2 regions of the Stenotrophomonas sp. YJH_SMC_19 genome follow, and region 2 is predicted to be linked to the other one. Evidence: riboswitches for the same ligand, from Rfam matches in the RefSeq annotation. Region 2 holds a riboswitch; the other holds the start of a gene.
What was found. A riboswitch is a leader RNA that binds a small molecule or an ion and turns the genes downstream of it on or off. The one in region 2 is predicted to bind glycine.
Positions count from the first base shown of each region.

Region 1: another riboswitch for glycine. It lies ahead of gcvP (aminomethyl-transferring glycine dehydrogenase); the one in region 2 lies ahead of AC5P5R_RS08935 (trimeric intracellular cation channel family protein).

Region 1 is NZ_JCAFRI010000018.1:11,036-17,639, forward strand. It holds gene AC5P5R_RS16680 (M2 family metallopeptidase) at 1-91, shown strand, start outside; gene AC5P5R_RS16685 (hypothetical protein) at 383-775, opposite strand; gene AC5P5R_RS16690 (siderophore-interacting protein) at 844-1,740, opposite strand; gene AC5P5R_RS16695 (multidrug effflux MFS transporter) at 1,881-3,107, opposite strand; glycine riboswitch at 3,407-3,509, shown strand; gene gcvP (aminomethyl-transferring glycine dehydrogenase) at 3,572-6,439, shown strand; gene AC5P5R_RS16705 (VOC family protein) at 6,533-6,604, opposite strand, start outside.
Region 2 is NZ_JCAFRI010000006.1:73,424-80,027, forward strand. It holds gene AC5P5R_RS08920 (DUF6616 family protein) at 1-139, shown strand, start outside; gene AC5P5R_RS08925 (hypothetical protein) at 252-509, shown strand; gene AC5P5R_RS08930 (3-deoxy-7-phosphoheptulonate synthase) at 805-1,878, shown strand; gene AC5P5R_RS08935 (trimeric intracellular cation channel family protein) at 2,047-2,664, opposite strand; glycine riboswitch at 2,747-2,852, opposite strand; glycine riboswitch at 2,866-2,955, opposite strand; gene AC5P5R_RS08940 (GIY-YIG nuclease family protein) at 2,996-3,271, shown strand; gene AC5P5R_RS08945 (nuclear transport factor 2 family protein) at 3,343-3,774, shown strand; gene AC5P5R_RS08950 (hypothetical protein) at 3,780-4,235, shown strand; gene AC5P5R_RS08955 (NAD(P)/FAD-dependent oxidoreductase) at 4,327-5,607, opposite strand; gene AC5P5R_RS08960 (NYN domain-containing protein) at 5,731-6,510, shown strand.

The DNA of each region.
Region 1 (6,604 bases), on a different contig from region 2:
GTACTTCACCCCGGTCAACGAGTGGCTGAAGCAGCAGAACGAAGGCCAGATGTGCGGCTGGCAGGCCAACGCGGCCCCGGCGGCAAAATGAAAAAAGGGGCGGGTCCGCGAGGATCCGCCCCTTTCCGGTAGTGCCGGCCGCTGGCCGGCAACTACGCGATGAAGACCCAACGGGCAGCCGGCCAGCGGCCGGCTCTACCGAAACAGCAGTCAAAGGCCAGATGTGCGGCTGGCAGGCCAGCGCGGCCCCGGCGGCGAAATGAAAAAAGGGGCGGGTCCGAAAGGATCCGCACCTTTCCGATAGTGCCGGCCGCCGGCCGGCAACTGCACGGTGGAAATCCGTCTGGCAGCCAGCCAGCGGCCGGCTCTACCGCAACAACGGTCAGCTGTTCTTCTTCGCGGCCATCGCTGCGGCCAGCTCGGCCTTGAATTCCTCGAAGGTCTGGCCCTTCTCCCTGGCTTCGGCCTGTGCGGCATCGCGCAGTGCATCGGAGTACATCAGGCGCACCGGCGTGCCGTTGCGCTCGTGCAGTTCACCGGCCTGCATGATCAGCGCCAGCACCTGCGCAGCGCTCTCGCTGTGGCCCGCGATGCGGCCATCCATGCCCAGCACCCATTCGCCGTCGCGGCGCACGACACCGGCCAGCAGGGTGCGCTGTGCATCGCGCAGTTCCGCATGCGGCTCCACCGGCGAGGCCTGCGCGGCGGCCTTGTTGGCGGCCTGCTTTTCCTGGCGACGGCGCTGGTCGCGGCGGGTCTTGGAGCTGGTGGACATGGTGCGGTACCGCTGCGAAGGGGGGCGCAAGGATAGCGCACCCCGCCCGCAGCACCGCTTCACACCCCTCAGTCCAGCACTTTGCCGTGCCGCCAGTAGCCCATGAAGGTGATCGCGCGGCGGTCCAGCCCGCAATCGCGCACCAGATGGCGACGGATCGCCATCACGGCCCCCGCCTCGCCCGCCACCCAGGCGTACAGCGGCCCGGCCACCCGGGTATCGGCCTGCTCCCAGAGGATCTGCGTATCGACGTCGATCTCCTCCAGCGCATCGCCGGCAGCCACGCCCGAGGTCCCTGCCAACCGCGCCTGGACCGCCTGCAGCAACCGCTGTCCGTAGGCGGCCTGCCCGCGCGGCAGCCAGACCAGCTCGGCGCTGGAGGGCGCCTTCAGGTGCACCGCATCACCGGCCTGCGCCACCTCCAGCAGCGCCAGCGTGCGCGGTGGGTCGACCATGGCCGCCAGCTCCTCGAGGATGCCGGCCACCGCAGGCAACGCGGTTTCATCGGCCACCAGCAGCACCTGGCCGACACCGGCCGGTGGCTTCCACTCCCAGCCCTCGCTGCTCCCGGCACAGTCGGCGTCCGGGGCCAGCAGCACCACGCGGTCGCCAGGGCGGGCGTGCATGGCCCAGCGCGAGGCGGGACCGGTTTCGCCATGGATGACGAAATCGACGTCGACCTCGCCCTGCTCGGCGCGCAACTGGCGGATGGTGTAGGTACGCATCGGCGGGCGCTTGTCGTCCGGCAGGGCCCGGTAGCGTGGGTACCAGTCTTCACCGCTGGGGACCTGCGGCACCTCCTGGCCGGGCAAGGGGAAGAACACCTTGATGCGCTGGTCAGGGCCTTCGGTCTTCATCCGCGCCACGTCGGCACCGGTGAACACCATGCGGTCCAGGGAAGGGGAAAGAACGCGGCGCTCCTTCAGCGCCACCTCGAACAGGCGGTAGGTCTGCTGCGCAGCCATGGGGAACCTCATGCAACGACATCGGATTGGCTGGCTGTCGTGCATCCACGCACCGGCTGGCTGGAGTGCCCAGCCTAGTCCGGTCGTTCCTCTTCGCAAGCGTTGCGGGCAAAGCGGCCGGCCCTACCCCTGCGCGCTGCTCAATGGCCCGTGCAGGCCGCCTGTGCCGCGCGTTCACGCTGGTGTTCCCAGTACCAGAACACGAAGCCGGCGGCGAAGAACGCGGCCTGCCCCAGCGCCAGGTGCAGCGGGCTGGCGCTGAGCAGCGGCGACACCACGCCGGCCACCACCGTGCTGATCATCAGCTGCACGAAGGCCTGCAGCGACGAAGCCAGGCCGCGCTGGTGCGGGTACATGTCCAGCACCGCCAGCGCCAGGATCGGGAAGATCAATGCCATGCCCATGCCGCCCAGGAAGATCGGCAGCACCGCCCACGGCAGCACGAACTGCGGCGACAGCGCCACGTAGCCGACATTCAGCAGCACCGACAGCGCACACAGGCCGAAACCAATGGACACCTGGCGGGTGGGCGTGGTGTGCCCGGCCATGCGCCCGGACAGGAACGAGCCGGTGGTCATGCCGCCGATGGTGGGGATGAACAGCCAGGCAAAACCACCCTCGCCCAGATGCAGGTGCTGCATCACGAACACCGGCGCCGAGGAGATGTACAGGAAAATGCCGCCGAAACCGATGCTGCCGGCCAGCGCCAGGCGCAGGAACCGCGGGTTGAAACCGATGCGCACGTAATCACGCAGCAGCACGCGCGGCGACAACGGCACCCGTGCCTCCACCGGATGGGTTTCCGGCAGGTAGCGTGCAGTGGCCGCCAGCAGGAGCAGCGCAAACACCACCAGGAACCAGAAAATCAGTGGCCAGCCGGCGCCGCTGAGCAGGATCCAGCCGCCGATGATCGGTGCGATGGCCGGAGCGATGCCGAACAGCATCGATACCTGGCTCATCAGGCGCTGCGCGTCGTGTCCGTGGTACAGGTCGCGGATCACCGCGCGGCCGACGATCATGCCGACGCCTGCTGACAGGCCCTGCAGCGCACGGAACGCCAGCAGCGTGGTCAGGTCGGTGGACAGCGCGCAGCCGACCGAAGCGCCGACGAACACCACCAGGCCACCGAGGATCACCCGCTTGCGGCCCCAGGCGTCGGACAGCGGGCCGTGCGCAAGGCTCATCAGGCCGTAGAACAGCAGGTACACGCTGATGGTCTGCTGCACCGCCACCTCGTCCACCGCCAGGCGCTGGGCCAGCTGCGGGAACGCCGGGAAGATGGTGTCGATCGAGAACGGACCGAACATGGCCAAGCCGGCGAGCAGCAGGGCCATGCGGCGGGTGGAGGGAGCAACAGCGGCGGTCATGGGAAAGGCGTCCGGCAGGGCCATGCGCGGCACGCACGGCGGGCGCCGGTCCCCTGCAGCAGGGACGGCGCCAGATGAATTCGGGTATCCGCCCATCATAGGTGGGGATTGCGCCTGATGCCATGCAGCAGTGCACGAAATGCACGGACGGGCCATCGGCCATTCAGGCGCGGCCTCCAGGTCCGAAAGCGGCCGCCGCGCCCGCAACGGGCTATAATCGGCGGGCAACACGGTGGGAGAAGCGGAACACCGCTGCCGAAGGCGCAACGCCCGTAATCGCTCAGGCCCGATACCACCCGTAACACAACTCTGGAGAGACCGGTTCGATCCGGCGCCGAAGGGGCACGAAGCTGCGGTCCGCCGAGCTTTTAAACTCTCAGGCAAAAGGACAGAGGGGCGCCCCGCAGACCGCCGACCGGCGGCTTGTGCCCGTGCGTGTGCCCTTTCCTGACGGATCCTTCGCCATGTCCCAGAACACCCCTTCCCTGCGTGAGCTCGAGCACCACAACGCGTTCGTCGAGCGCCACATCGGCCCCAACGACGCCGAGATCGCGCAGATGCTCGACGTCGTCGGCCACGCGTCGCTGGATGCGATGACCGACGCCATCGTGCCGGCCAAGATCAAGTCGCCGGCACCGCTGGCACTGCCGGAGTCGATGACCGAAGTGCAGGCACTGGCGAAGATCCGTGCGATCGCCGACAAGAACACCGTGCTGCGCAGCTTCATCGGCCAGGGTTACTACGGTACCCACACGCCGAACGTGATCCTGCGCAACATCCTGGAAAACCCGGCGTGGTACACCGCCTATACCCCGTACCAGGCGGAAATCTCGCAGGGCCGCATGGAAGCGCTGATCAACTTCCAGACCCTGTGCGCCGACCTGACCGGCATGGAAATCGCCAACGCCTCGCTGCTGGACGAAGCCACCGCCGCCGCCGAAGCGATGACTCTGGCCAAGCGTTCGGCCAAGTCGAAGTCGGACACCTTCTTCGTGCACGACGCCGTGCACCCGCAGACCCTGGAACTGCTGCGTACCCGCGCCGAGCCCATGGGCATCGTGCTGCGCGTCGGCACCCCGGCCGAAGCACTGGAAGCAGAAGCGTTCGGCCTGCTGCTGCAGTATCCGGACACCTTCGGCCAGGTCGGCGACTACAAGGCGCTGGTCGATGCCGTGCACGCACGCGGCGGCCTGGTGGCCGTGGCCACCGACCTGCTGGCCCTGACCCTGCTGGCTGCCCCGGGCGAATGGGGCGCGGACATCGTGGTCGGCAACAGCCAGCGTTTCGGCGTGCCGTTCGGCTTCGGTGGCCCGCACGCCGCCTTCATGGCCTGCCGTGACGCCTACAAGCGCTCGATGCCGGGCCGCCTGATCGGCGTTTCGATCGATGCCCAGGGCAACCCGGCCTACCGCCTGACCCTGCAGACCCGCGAACAGCACATCCGCCGCGAGAAGGCCACCTCCAACATCTGTACCGCGCAGGTGCTGCTGGCGGTGATGGCCTCGATGTACGCCGTTTACCACGGCCCGGAAGGCCTGACCCGCATTGCCCGCCGCACGCACCGCCTGGCCTCGATCCTGGCCGCAGCGCTGCGCAATGCCGGCGTGCAGGTCGGTGGCGACTTCTTCGACACCCTGCACGTCACCGGCGTGCATGCCGATGAAATCCATGCCAAGGCACGCGCCGCCGGTTACAACCTGCGCGCGATCGACAGCGACTCGGTCGGCATCAGCCTGGACGAGACCACCACCCGCGCCGACATCGTCGCCGTGGCTGCGGTGTTCGGTGCCTCGCTGGACGTCGACGCGCTGGATGCCAGCACCGCCGACGCGCTGCCGGCCGGCCTGCTGCGCCAGTCCGCGTTCCTGACCCACCCGGTGTTCAACACCCACCACAGCGAGCACGAACTGCTGCGTTACCTGCGTTCGCTGGCCGACAAGGACCTGGCGATGGACCGCACGATGATCCCGCTGGGTTCGTGCACCATGAAGCTCAACGCCACCGCCGAGATGATCCCGGTGACCTGGCCGGAGTTCTCGCAGATCCACCCGCTGGTGCCGGCCGACCAGGCGCTGGGCTACAAGGAACTGATCGACACGCTGGAAGCGATGCTGGTCGAATGCACCGGCTACGACGCGGTCAGCCTGCAGCCGAACTCCGGCGCACAGGGCGAGTACGCCGGCCTGCTGGCGATCCGCGCCTACCACCGCTCGCGCGGCGAAGGCCACCGCGACATCTGCCTGATCCCGGATTCGGCGCACGGCACCAACCCGGCCTCGGCGCAGATGTGCGGCATGAAGGTGGTGGTCACCAAGACCGATGCCAACGGCAACGTCGATGTGGAAGACATCCGCCTCAACGCCGAGAAGTACAGCGACCGCCTGGCCGCGATCATGATGACCTACCCGTCCACGCACGGCGTGTTCGAGGAAGAGGTGGTCGAGATCTGCGAGATCATCCACCAGCACGGCGGCCAGGTGTACACCGACGGCGCCAACATGAACGCCCTGGTCGGCGTGGCCAAGCCCGGCAAGTGGGGTTCGGACGTTTCGCACCTGAACCTGCACAAGACCTTCTGCATCCCGCACGGCGGCGGCGGCCCGGGCGTCGGCCCGTGCGCGGTCAAGGAGCACCTGGCCCCGTTCCTGCCGGGCAAGCTGGGTGACAACGGCCCGGTCGGCATGGTCAGCGCCGCCAGCTTCGGCAGCGCCTCGATCCTGCCGATCAGCTGGATGTACATCGCGATGATGGGCCGCGAAGGCCTGCGCAAGGCCACCCAGGTCGCGCAGCTCAACGCCAACTACATCGCCAAGCGCCTGGCCCCGCACTTCAAGACCCTGTACACCGGCCGCAACGGCCTGGTGGCACACGAGTGCATCCTCGACGTACGCCCGCTGGAGAAGACCAGCGGCATCGGCGCCGAGGACGTCGCCAAGCGCCTGATCGACTTCGGCTTCCACGCCCCGACCCTGAGCTTCCCGGTGGCCGGCACGCTGATGGTCGAACCGACCGAGAGCGAATCGCTGCACGAGCTGGACCGCTTCATCGACGCGATGATCCAGATCCGCGAGGAGATCACCGCGATCGAAGACGGCCGCCTGGACCGCGAGGACAACCCGCTGAAGAACGCGCCGCACACCGCCACCGCGGTGACCGCCAGCGAGTGGACCCACGCCTACCCGCGCGAACTGGCTGCCTTCCCGCTGGCCAGCCTGAAGCAGAGCAAGTACTGGCCGCCGGTGGCGCGCGTCGACAACGTGTACGGCGACAAGAACGTGATGTGCGCCTGCATCCCGGTCGATGCCTACAAGGATGATGAAGTCGAGGCTTGATTCCTCGCGGCATCGGTAAAGAGAACGGCCCGCGCAAGCGGGCCGTTTTCATGAGGGCGGGTGGACCAGGGTCCACACCCACGGTAATCCCGATCACGGGTCCGGCATCTGCCCCAGGCTCAACTGCCACGACACGCCGAAGCGATCCTGCACCCAGCCGTAGCG
Region 2 (6,604 bases):
CTGCGCAAGCCGCGAGGGGGTCGATGCGTTGATGGCCGGCATTGCCGCTACCGGCTGGCATGAGTACTTCACCACCACCCAGGCGGTAGGCGCGATGGACAGCATGGCCCAGCACCTTGCCGACCTGGCCGCCTTGTAGCGGGGCGGCAGACGCCGGCAGATCCCGGTGCTGGGCATGGGTGGCACATGCGCCTGTCACCCAGACGCGGTAAACAGGACATTGCCCATGTCCATCCGCAGGAAGGTCGATCATGCAGAGCACGCTCCAGGTCACGCTGTTCGGCCCTCTTGGCGACAGCCCGGCGTTGCAGTTGCCGGGGCTGGAGGGGCCGTCGGTGGCCATCCAGGAATCGGCCCTGCGGCGCTTGGTTTCCGATCTCTACACCGCGCGTTCCCTGCTCAACCCCGAGCAGCTGGACGAGGCCCGGCAGGAACTGGATCGCGTGCTGGAACGCTGGGCCGACATCCATGAGGGCCTGCTGCTGGACGTGGAAGTGCATGGCAAATGAGCGACGTTGCGTGGTTGCCGCCGCGTGGGCAGGGCCGGCGCGCATCTCGCTGAACCGCGTCCCCAGTTGCGGATGAAACATTTTGCACTGCGCAAAAGCTGTGCTATCAATACAACCCATGAACGCAGCCGCCACCCGCTTTTACTGGTATTACTTTCCGAAGCCACTGGCGGAGGAAGGACTGCGCTCACCCTGAAGAAAGCTTCAGACGCATTCCCGAAAGCCGCCAGCGAACCTGGCGGCTTTTTTCATGCCGCCACGCTGGGGACCCCCAACGTTCCGGAGACCTCCCCCAATGCCCCCGCACACCGACGACCTGCGTATCCGCACCATCGAACCGCTGACACCGCCTGCCCAGCTGCTGGCGATGCTGCCGTGTGACGATGAAGCCTCCGACACCGTCAGCGCATCGCGCGCGGCCCTGCACCAGATCCTGCATGGCCGTGACGACCGCTTGGCGGTGGTGGTTGGCCCATGCTCGATCCACGACCCGAAGGCCGCCATCGAGTACGCCCAGCGCCTGAAGCCGCTGCGTGACGCGCTGGCCGGGGAACTTGAAATCGTGATGCGCGTGTACTTCGAGAAGCCGCGCACCACGGTGGGCTGGAAGGGCCTGATCAACGATCCGGACCTGGACGGCAGTTTCAGGATCGACAAGGGCCTGCGCATCGCCCGTGGCCTGCTGCGCGACATCAACAAGCTCGGCCTGCCGGCCGGTGTCGAGTTCCTCGACGTGATCTCGCCGCAGTACATCGCCGATCTGGTGGCCTGGGGCGCCATTGGTGCGCGCACCACCGAAAGCCAGGTGCACCGCGAACTGGCCTCGGGTCTGTCGTGCCCGGTCGGCTTCAAGAACGGCACCGATGGCAACGTGAAGATCGCCGCCGACGCGGTGGGTGCGGCCTCCAATCCGCATCACTTCCTGTCGGTCACCAAGCAGGGCGGCACCGCCATCGTGTCGACCACTGGCAACCCGGATTGCCATGTGATCCTGCGCGGCGGCAAGCAGCCGAACTACGATGCAGGCAGTGTCGCCGAGGCCTGCCAGGCGCTGGCCAAGGCCAAGCTGCCGACGCGCCTGATGATCGACGCCAGCCATGCCAACAGCCTGAAGAACCCGGACAACCAGCCGAAGGTGATCGAGGACATCGCCGTTCAGTTGGAAGACGGTGAACAGCGCATCGTCGGTGTGATGATCGAGAGCCATCTGGTCGGTGGCCGCCAGGAACTGGTGGAAGGCCAACCGCTGGTCTACGGGCAGAGCATCACCGATGGCTGCATCGACTGGGACACCACCGTGACGGTGCTGGAGCGACTGGCCGCGGCCGTGCGCGCCCGTCGCGAAGTGAAGGTGTCCGAAGCCGCTTGAGTGCGGCACGTGTGTGGATGGCGGCCAGCGCCTGCGGGGGTGCGGCCGCGATCAGGGCCGGTCGGAGTTGGAGACCGGCCCATCTGCACCGGCGATGCGCCTGGCGCTGCGCATGAGCGACAGCGCCAGGTACATCGCCGGGGTGGTGCGGATTCCGCCGCGCCAACCTCAATGCACTTCGTCGTGGTACACGAACTTCGGCATTTCCCAGCGGTAGTGGATCGCCAGCAGGCGCAGCGCGAAGCCGCCGCCGAGGCAGCACAGGATCGCGGTGGCGTCGGCCACGCCCCAGTGCAGCAGCAACAGGTAGGCCGCGCCGGTCAGCAGCGCGATGATCGCGTACAGCTCCTTCTGGAAGATCAGCGGCACCTCGTTGCAGAGGATGTCGCGCAGCACGCCGCCGAACGCGCCGGTCAGCATGCCGGCGATCAGCACGATCGGCATCGCATGGCCGGCTTCGCGCGCGATCGAGCAGCCGATCAGGGTGAAGGCGATCAGGCCCAGGCCATCGAGCACCAGGAAGGTGCGGCGGAAGTGGTGCATCCAGCGCGCCACCCAGGTGGCGATCAGCGCCGCGCACACGGTGAAGCCCAGGTACTCGGGATGCTTCACCCAGCCCAGCGGGTAGTGGCCGAGCAGGATGTCGCGCAGTGAACCACCGCCGAGTGCGGTGACGCAGGCGATCATGACCACGCCGAACAGGTCCATGCGGCGGCGGCCGGCGGACAGCGCGCCGGTCATGGCTTCGGCGGAAATGGCGATCAGGTAGATGATGGACAGCAACATGGGGCAGGCTCCGGGCGCGGTGGGGCCGGCCATGCGCGGACGCCGCCATTGCCTGCGCAATGACGGAATGACGATGACCGGTGCCGCTCCCGCTGTCCTTTTGCCTGAGAGTTCAGCGGCATGGGCCGCGTGCCCCTTCGGCGGATCGTCCCGGGCATGCCCGGTGACCTCTCTCCAGCTCGGCGAGTCGAATGCATGGTTGGTGGGATTCCAGCCCACCGGCCTGAGCGATCATGGGAGCCTGCGCCTTCGGCGGGCGCCAGCGCGGCGCCTCTCTCCTGCATTCGGGCGCCAGTATATCCGCTGCAGTGCAGCACGGCATAATCCGGGCATGGCCCCGTCCCTCCGCCCGTGGTTCCTGTACCTGCTCGAATGTCGCGATGGCAGCTATTACGCCGGCATCAGCACCGACGTGGACGCGCGTTTCGCCGCCCATCAGGCCGGCAAGGGCGCGCGCTACACCCGGGCCCGGCCACCGCTGCGCGTGCTGGCCGTGCGCGAATACCCGGACCGGGCCGCCGCCTCGCGGGCCGAGTGGCAGCTCAAGCAGCTGCCGCGCGAGCGCAAGCTGGCGTGGTTGCAGGCGGTGGATGCTGGGTCCCTGTAGATCCATGGCATACATGGATGCCTCTGTGCCGCCATGCGATGATCGCCCAGCCCTCAGCGCTGGAGACCCGGATGTCCACCGTCGCCCTGTTGTTCGCTCTCTCTGCGTCAACCAGTCCCGCTGCCGACCCGGCCACCCTCGCGGCCATCGAAGCCACCTGCCATGACTACGTCGACGGCCAGCTGGAGGCCGACCCGCAGCGCGTCGCCCGCTCCCTGCACCCGGACCTGGCCAAGCGCGCGGTCCTCGGCGATACGCCCGACGAGCGGCTGGGCCTGCGCCGCATGTCGAAGGAAGAACTGGTCGCGCTGACGAAGCAGGGCGCGCTGAAAACCCCGAAGGATCAATGGGACCGCCGCTGCACGGTGCTGGACGTGACCGGCAATGCCGCCTCGGTGCGATTGGAAACGCCGTGGTTCGTCGATTACTTCCACATGGGGCGCTTCGACCAGCGCTGGGTCATCGTCAACGCGTTGTGGTACCCGAAACCGAAGGCGAAGTGAGCACGATGCGTGCCGCCGGTAAGGCATGGGTCTCCGTCGTCGTATTGGCCGCCGGCATCGCACTGCTGCCTGGCCTGCTGTACCTGCTCGGGCTTGCCCTGGTGGGCGGTTGGCCGAAGCCAGCAGACCGTGCGCCCAGTGGTGTGGCTGCGTGCAGCAGTGAACCGCGAACAGGATTTCAGCCGATGAATCCCTGGAGTTTCGCCGCGCAGTTCTTCGACGACGACGCGATGAAGAAGAAGGTGCCAGAGTTGGAACGGGAGGCGTTCTGGATTGCCCGCCGCCATCTTTGGCGGCAGCCACGGCACGACATGCTGCGCTGGCATCTGAGCAGCACGGCACTGACGATCTGGATTACCCGCAACTGGAGTGCCGCGCAGATTGCCGACACCGCAAGGAAGGAGGACTTCTGCCGCGCATGGTCGAAACGGCGGGCGCCCGGCGGCCCGATGAAGCGGTAGATCCACACCATGCATGGATGATGTTGACGGAGTCAGAGCCCTTTCCTGCGGAGAGGGGGCGGACCGCGCGGCAGCCGGCCAGCGGCCGGCACTACCGTCGGGGTCGCCGGTCTTCCTGGTCATCACCGAAGATGATGCGCGCGCTGCGCTGGTAGCTCCAGTACGCCACGGCCCAGTTCAGCAGCACTACGATGCGGTTGCGGAAGCCGATCAGGAAGAACACGTGCGCGGCCAGCCAGAACCACCAGGCCAGCACGCCCGACAGCTGCAGCCGGCCCAAGTGCACGATCGCGGCCATGCGGCCGATGGTGGCCAGGTTGCCGTAGTCGGCGTACTTGAACGGGCCGGGCTCGGGCTTGCCGTGCAGGCGTGCGCGGATCACCTCGGCCACGTATTTGCCCATCTGCTTGGCAGCGGGTGCCACGCCGGGTACCTGCTTGCCGTCGGCCTGGCTCAGTGCGGCCAGGTCACCGGCCACGAACAGCTCCGGGTGATCGGGCAGGGTCAGGTCCGGTTGCACCGGCACGCGGCCGGCGCGGTCCAGCGGCACGTCCAGCGTGCGCGCCAGCGGTGAAGCGGCCACGCCGGCGGCCCAGACCACGGTGCGGGCCGGTACGAACTGGTCACCGAGCGTGAAGCCCTGGCTGTCGATGTCGCTCACCGGGGTACCGGTCAGCACTTCCACGCCCAGCTTTTCCAGCTGCCGCCGTGCTTTCAGCGAAAGCACTTCCGGGAACGAGGACAGCACGCGCGGGCCGGCTTCGACCAGCCGCACCTTGGCGCTGGCCGGATCAATGTGGCGGAATTCGTTGCGCAACGTATGCCGCGCGATCTCGGCCAGGGTGCCGGCCAGTTCAACACCGGTGGGACCGCCACCGACCACCGCGAAGCTCAGCCATGCGGCCTTCTTCGCCGGGTCCGGTTCCGCCTCGGCGCGCTCGAACGCCAGCAGCAGCTTGCGGCGCAGCGCGATCGCATCGTCCAGCGTCTTCAGGCCGGGCGCATCATCGGCCCACTGGTCGTTGCCGAAGTAGGCGTGGGTGGCGCCGGTGGCCAGCAGCAGGCTGTCGTAGTCCAGCGTGCTGCCATCGGCCATGCGGATCTGCCGGGACTGCTTGTCGATGGCGACCACTTCGCCGAGGCGGACCTCCACGTTGCGCTGGTGGCCGAGGATATGGCGCAGTGGTGCAGCGATATCCGGCGCGGACAGGCCGGCGGTGGCCACCTGGTACAGCAGCGGCTGGAACAGATGATGGTTGCGGCGGTCGACCAGGGTGATGCGTATGCGCTCGCGGGCCAGGGCACGGGTGGCCCAGAGACCGGCAAAACCGCCGCCGACAACAACCAGGTGGGGAACGCGCTCGCGACTCATCGACTCACTCCAGTGGGGGCATTGGGGGAAGCGCCTGGCATCTTCGCACGGCGGCCGCCTGTCACGTCAGCGCCCGCGTGGATCGGCGATACTCGGGTTCAGGCAACCGCCCGCGAGGAGTCCATGAGCGAACCGGAAAAGCGCATCGCCCTGTTGATCGACGCCGACAATGCGCCGGCCTCGAAGATCGACGAGGTGTTGGCCGAAGTGGCCCGCTATGGGGTGGCCAACGTGCGCCGCGCCTATGGCAACTGGAAGAGCCCGCGACTGAAGGGGTGGGAAGCGGTGCTGCATGAGTATGCGATCCGTCCCATCCAGCAGTTCGCCTACAGCAAGGGCAAGAATGCCTCGGACATGGCGATGGTGATCGATGCCATGGACCTGCTGTACGCGCGCAACCTGGATGGCTTTGCCATCGTCTCCAGCGATGCGGACTTCACCCCGATGGTGATGCGCCTGTTGACCGATGGCGTGAAGGTGTACGGTTTCGGCGAGAAGAAAACACCCGAGCCGTTCGTCAACGCGTGCTCGAAATTCACCTACCTGGAAGCACTGGGCCAGACCCACGCCAGCGTGCCGGATACCGAACAGGCATCCAGCGAACAGGCCTCGAACGAGCCGGTGGCCAACGACGATGCGCGCCCGCGCAAGAGCGGTGCGGAAATGCGCAGCGACACGCGGCTGGTGAAGATGCTGCGTCGCGCGGTGTCCGCGGCCGAGGGCGAGGATGGCTGGTCGCACCTCGGCCCGGTCGGCAGCCAGATCGGCAACCAGGCGTCGTTCGACCCGCGCAACTATGGCTACGGCAAGCTCAGCGATCTGCTGGCAGCGATCGGCCTGTTCGAACTGAAGAAGGATGGCAAGTCGTCCTACGTGCGCGCGCTGCCGAAAAAGAACCGGTAATGCCGGCCGCTGGCCAGCGAGGAACCGGTAGTGCCGGCCGCTGGCCGGCAATCCCCGGATGCCAGATTCCGCATCCCGCATGCACACACCCCGC